One region of the Bradyrhizobium sp. C-145 genome, then DNA from elsewhere that is predicted to be linked to it. Evidence: predicted binding sites of a transcription regulator. Region 1 holds the regulator's gene; the other holds the start of a gene.

Region 1 (3,207 bases):
CACCCCCTTGCGCTGGTCTGGTGCCCTGCTGCTACTGGCTTCCATTGCCTGGGGGCTGTCGGTGCGGCAGCCCGATATCCTGATTGCCGGAGACGACGCGAGCGTCGCGGTGCGCGGCCGCGACGGACACCTGCATGTGATCCGGACGAGCAAGGACGGCTTTCTGCTTAGGGAGTGGTTAGCTGCCGACGCTGATCCGCGCGACGCCGGGAGTAGCTCGCTGGCCGACGGCGTGTCGTGCGACGAGGCCGGCTGCGTGACGCCGCTCGCCGACGGGAGGCTGGTTGCGCTTTCCTTGCGGATCGACGCGCTGGCTGATGATTGCAGCCGCGCCGCGCTGGTAGTGACGCGGCGGCCCGCACCGCCCGATTGCGCGGCGATGGTGGTCGATCGGCAGCGTCTCACCAGCCAAGGCGCGCTGGCGTTGACGCAGCGTGGTGACGGTTTTGCGGTTCAGGCTGTGAGAGCAAGAGGCACAAGCCGCCCTTGGCTCCCGGCCGGCGCCGGCGAGGGTGATTTCGACGGAAGCCTCGCGCCGAAGGCGGCTACGGTCCGCAATCGGGACGCGACTCCGGCGGAGACCGACTTGCAGGTCGACGATTAAGGCCAGACGATTAAGAACAAATGCGAGGAGTTGGTCCGGGTCCAACCGGACTTCCGCAGAACATAAATCATACCATCTCGCCGGCCTCGGCCGGCGATGGCATTTTCAATCCTGGCCCGACCTGGTGGCCAGGAACGGCTCAGCCGATCGGCAGACGCGTGATCGTCGGCCGGCTGTCGGTATCGATCTGCGGCTTGTGCTCGCGCTCGCTGACCGGCTGCGTCACCGGCAGTTGCAGCACGGTTGCGTGCTGGCCTTCGACGAGCTGCGTCACCAGCACGTATTTGCCGTCGGGGAATTCGATCGCGTCATGATGGCGATCGGGAATGTGCGGATCGATCTTGCCGAACTTGCCGACGCGGGAGTTGATCGTGCGCGTCCAGATCCAACGATTGTCGTAACGGACGTTGTCGGCGAAGGCGAGCTCCGTTCCCGGCAGCAGGCAGACGGCCACGGTCGGGTCGGCCGCGGAAGCGAAGCCGCGCGTCGAGGTGCCGCGGAACGTTGTCGACACGATCGTCTCGCCGACTTCGGCGGGGCGCGATGCAACGGCATGCAGACTGTAGTCACACATCGGGTGCTCCTATTCGAAGATAGCAACCCGCGCCTCTTTCGGAGGCGCAAGCCTCTATCAGAGTGGAAGCACGTAACATTCTGCTTGGTTGTGGGCGAATCTGCGGCTGGCGTCAGTCGGATGCGATCACATTATCTTTCCCGAATCCAATAGGAACAAAGCTCGCTTCAGTGCATTTGGCGGATGCGAGCGTCAGCGGCCTGCGGGCGCCGACCATCCGGAATATGGCCAACTCGGCTGTGGCTGTCGCGCGACGGCACTTCGGGCGCTGCGGAATTGCTCACTCGTTGTCGCATACGCCGACTTGCGGGGATGGTGCTGCGATTGTGCTGCGAATGCTTGCGCTGCCGATGCAGCGATCAGCACAGTTGCGAAGGCGCTCAAAACGATCCTACGCATCGTTGTCTCCTCGATCTCTTGAGCCGCAAGGCGATGAGTGCTTCGGGCGGCATGCCGAGGACCTAGCGCTTGGAAAGGGGCCAGATAATCTGCCCGAGACCAGAAAGACTATCCAGCTGAAGCGGACAATCCGTCCGCTCCAATCGGAATCATCGGTATCGAATGACCACTGAGTCTTCTCAGTACTTGCGGTACAGTCCGATCAGCTTGCCCTGAATCTTCACCCGGTTCGGCGGCAGGATGCGCACCTCGTAGGCGGCGTTGGCGGGCTCGAGCGCGATCGAGGCGCCGCGGCGGCGGAAGCGCTTGAGCGTCGCTTCCTCGTCGTCGATCAGCGCCACCACGATGTCGCCGGTATCGGCGCTCTCGTTGCGCTGGATCAGCGCCATGTCGCCGTCGAGGATGCCGGCCTCGACCATCGAATCGCCGCGCACTTCGAGCGCATAGTGTTCGCCCGAGCCCAGCATGTCGGGCGGCACGCTGATGGTGTGACTGCGGGTCTGCAACGCTTCGATCGGCGTACCGGCTGCGATGCGACCCATCACCGGCACCGCAACGGGACGCTCGCCCTCGTCGGCGGGTGGGCTGGAGCTCGCGCGCACCTTGCCGAGATTGCCCTCGATGACGCTTGGCGTGAAGCCGCGGCGGTTGCCGGCGGCGGCCTGGAGCTCAGGCAGCTTGATCACCTCGATGGCGCGAGCGCGGTTGGGCAGGCGGCGGATGAAGCCGCGCTCCTCCAGCGCGGTGATCAGGCGATGGATGCCCGATTTCGAGCGCAGGTCGAGCGCATCCTTCATCTCGTCGAAGGAGGGCGGCACGCCGCTTTCCTTCAGACGTTCGCTGATGAACCGCAGAAGCTCGTATTGTTTGCGCGTTAACATCTCGACCAAAGTCCCCCGGTTGATGTCGTTCGATTCCGAGACGCTGAATTGGAGCGGCGAACCGCTACCTCCTCGAAACAAATCATGAACGGACACTATATGTTCGATATGTGTTCCGCAACTGCTTAATTTTGCGTGAACGCGACAAAGTTCGCGGAACGCGTGTGGTGGATGCGCTCAGACGGGCAGGCGCAGCACCTCGCAAGGCGAGCCGGCTCCGGCCTTCGGCGCGAACGGCGCGCGCACGAGAAGTGCCTGTGCCGCAGCGAGATTCGCAAGCAGCGAGGAATCCTGGTGATGGACGGGAACGGCCACCAGCGTGCCGTCGTCGCGCTGTTCCAGACGTGCGCGAAGATAATCCGCGCGCATATCGTTTGCGCCCACATCGCGGCCGAGCACGGCGCGCTCATGGCGGTGATGAATCACGGATCGACCCGACACCGCACGAATCAGCGGGACCATGAACAGGAAGGCGCACACATAGGAGGAGACGGGATTACCCGGCAGGCCGATCACGCGCATCGCGCCGAGCCGCCCATGCATCATCGGCTTGCCCGGGCGCATCGCAATCTTCCAGAACGCCATCGAGATACCTTCGTCCCTCAGCGCCTGCTGGACCAGATCGTGGTCGCCGACCGATGCGCCGCCGGTCGTGACCAGGATGTCGGCGCCGCTCTCGCGGGCGCGGCGGATGCCGGCGGTGGTGGCCTCCAGCGTGTCGGCGGCAATGCCAAGGTCGATGGTGTCGG
Region 2 (3,207 bases), 3.5 Mb from region 1:
CCTTGGGCGGACCTCATCGGTCCGGCCGGATCTTTCTTAGGCCTTCACTCCGCCGCAACCATTCGCGGAAGCGGAACGTAAAGCCAGTCACGGCAACAGCATAATACGGTTCTTCGCAGATTGACTACCGCTCCTGCATATTTTTCCCAAGAATGCCGGAGTGTTACGGCCTCGGCACCTCCAATCGGAATCTGGCAGCGCCGCCCTGGCCGAGCGGCATTTCGAGCTCCGGCAGGATCGTCTTGAGCTCGCCGTGCAGCGTGTAGGGCGGGTTGACGATCAGAAGACCGGCGGAGGTGAGGGCCGCACCATCGAGCTGCGGCGCCACACTGAATTCGAGACGCAGGCATTTTCCGGGCGGCTTTGCTGCGGCTGCGAGCCGCGCCACCATTTGCGCCAGCGTATCGGTGGCGCGCCGGTTCTTGGCCGGATACCAGATTACGTAGATACCGGTCGGCCATTTCGCGAAAGCCGTCGCGAAGGCCTCGCCGAGCCGCTCGAACTCGTCCTTGGCCTCGAAGGGCGGGTCGACCAGCACGAGGCCGCGCCGCTCCTTCGGTGGCACGAAGGCCGGCAGTGCCATCCAGCCGTCGAGATCGACCACCCGCGCCTGTTCGTCGCGGCGCAGCACGTCGATCAGCGCCTTGCGTGCCTTCGGCTCGAGCTCGCAGGCGATGAGGCGGTCCTGCGGCCTGAGCAGGCCGCGCGCGATCAGCGGCGAGCCCGGATAGGCCTTGAGCTCCCCCTTCGGATTGAAGGCGCGGACGATGTCGAGATAGGGCTTGGTCAGCGCCGCGGTCTCGTTCGACAGGCGCGCCTGCATCAGCCGTGCAATGCCGGTCAGCCACTCGCCGCCGCGGCGTGCCTCGTCGCTGTCGAGGTCGTAGAGACCGGCGCCGGCATGGGTGTCGATGACGCGGAACGCCGCCGGCTTGTCCTGCAAATAAGTGAGGATGCGCGCCAGCACGATGTGCTTGATGACATCGGCGAAGTTGCCGGCGTGGAAGGCGTGGCGGTAGTTCATGGGATCGGACTATGTTGTCTCGCGCGATCCCAACCCCTTGTCATTGCGAGCGCAGCGAAGCAATCCAGAATCTAACTCCGGAGGCAGTCTGAATTGCTTCGTCGCCAGCGCAAAATTGCTTCGCAATTTTGTCGCGGGCTCCTCGCAATGACCGGAACTATCCACCCCTGATCGGCGGCATTGTCACCTGGTCGCGGCGGCAGGCGCGGCGTTCGATCTCGTCGCAGGCGCGGAATTGCAGGTCCTTACTGAGGCAGATGCGGACCTCGGAGAGCCGGGTCCGGTTGCAGGTGACCGAGATGGCGGCATCGCTGAGGCCGGGATTGGCCTTGATGAAGGCGTCCTCGATCTCCGCCGGCGCCACGGTCTTGGCCTGCGACAGATCGAGATATTCGGCCGGGATCTTGATCGCGGCGCGCGCCTTGCGGATCGTCTCGAAATAACTGCGGCCCTCGAGCCCGGAGCAGGTGCCGTGCTTGTCCCATTCGTTGAAGATCAGGCCCGGCGCCGGCATCAGGTCGAGCATCGAAGAGACGATGCTGCGGTTCAGCCGCGGTGCCGGCCGCTGGCAATATTCGGGGAAGCCGCTTTCATATTGCGGCCACAGCCCATGCACCACGAAGGCGTAGGGGCGTCCGCTGCACTGCATCTGTGAGCGGCCGCCGCGCTCGGCCGCTTCCTCGCAGAAGGAGGGCGACCATGACAGCGACAGCACATAGAAATCGAACTCGCCCGGCGCGTTCTGCCGCTTGTCCTGGGCCTTTGCGTCACCGGCGAACGAGGCCAGCCCCGCGGCAAGGATCAGGGAAAGGGTCAGCGAGATCACCAGGCGGGAGAACGAATGCAATCTGGAATGAAACATGGCGACGCCCCTCAACTAGACTGTGCAAGGAAGCCTAGCAGGCGATAAGAACATTTCAAGAACAAAATTCAGGCGACCGCCATTCAACCGCCAGTTCGACCCGAATCAGGGCTTTGCGGCGCGGCAGGCCGGATTATAGGCCCAGTTGCGGTCGACGCCGACGACGCACCATTCGACGCCATTGCCGTAGCCGGCGAAGCCGCCATCCTCGATGATCGAGAAATGCACCTTGCGCACCTTGCCGTCATTGAGCAGGGCATCGCCGGTGCAATAGCGGCGCGGAATGTTGTCGGACTGCCAGGGACGGAACGCGGTCTCGCGAACGGCGGAGAAGCCGGTGATTTTCAGCGAGGAATTCCAGAACTCGCTTTCTTTTTCCCAGAACTGGGCGGCAATCGTCGGCAGCGCCTTGTCGCAATCGGCGACGGCGCCGTCGTAGCGCGGTCCGCTCAGCCAGAAATTCAGCTCCAGCGGATTGGCGGCCCTGGCCTCACCGAGCGACAGCGCCCCGAACATGAGGCCGAGCACGGCGGCAAAGCGGAGCGATTTCAGGGAGGGGGCGCGCATGGTCAATCCGGACAGCTGGTCTTGCGAAGGTCGGACGGTGCCGCGAAGGCCGGGGGAGGTCAAGTGCACCGCGGCAACACTTCGCCAGGAGTTGACCATATCGTCGCAGCCGACAGGGCTTCCGTTCTTTTCACTTCCAGTCCGGCACCGTAAACTGGGGCAGCCAATTGGAGTGACGGGAATGCGAATCATTGCGGCCGCGGGCCTTCTTGCCTTGGGTATGATGGCGAGCCAGTCGGCGCGCGCCGATATCCTTCCGGTGCCGCCGTTCAAGGGCAACGACACCGGCGGCATCATCGCCTATTCGATGGCGACCCAGGCCGATGCGCGACAGGTCGCGGTCGATCACTGCGCGCGCTACGGCAAGGTCGTCAAATTCCTCGCGGTGCAGGCCTATGAGGGCGGCTACATCTCGTTCTCCTGCCGCTGGGTGCCCTATGGCGCTGCCGAGCAGCCGATCCGTACGCTGTACTGAGGCGTTGTCGTAACGCCCAAACTCTCAAGCCGGGAGTCTTCCACATGACGCGCAAACTCGCTTTGCTCGGCTCGGTCGCTTGTCTCGTGCTGTCGGCAGGCGCAGCCGGCGCCGACGAGCTGCCGATGCGCAAGGCCGGGCTATGGGAAATGAAGCTTGTCACGACCGGTTCGCCCGTGCCCGAGATGACCATGCAACACTGCACTGACGAGACCGTCGATAAGGAGATGAGCAACAACGTCTCCCCGATGGCAAAGCAGATCTGCGCCAAGCAGGAGA

The links. The regulator LexA, encoded in region 1, represses DNA repair genes until DNA is damaged. The targets are predictions, from matches to a motif close to TGTTCNNNNTGTGTTCNG.
Region 2: LRP30_RS05410 (ribonuclease T2) is a predicted target of LexA. The motif match lies at 1,933-1,950, and genes of this name have one in related genera.

Annotation. Positions count from the first base shown of each region.
Region 1 is NZ_CP088150.1:4,647,047-4,650,253, reverse strand. It holds partial or broken gene LRP30_RS21675 (ComEC/Rec2 family competence protein) at 1-604, shown strand, start outside; gene LRP30_RS21670 (hypothetical protein) at 744-1,178, opposite strand; gene lexA (transcriptional repressor LexA) at 1,757-2,458, opposite strand; gene glp (gephyrin-like molybdotransferase Glp) at 2,636-3,207, opposite strand, start outside.
Region 2 is NZ_CP088150.1:1,149,736-1,152,942, forward strand. It holds gene rlmJ (23S rRNA (adenine(2030)-N(6))-methyltransferase RlmJ) at 164-1,024, opposite strand; gene LRP30_RS05410 (ribonuclease T2) at 1,182-1,886, opposite strand; gene LRP30_RS05415 (hypothetical protein) at 1,992-2,453, opposite strand; gene LRP30_RS05420 (hypothetical protein) at 2,635-2,928, shown strand; gene LRP30_RS05425 (DUF3617 family protein) at 2,973-3,207, shown strand, end outside.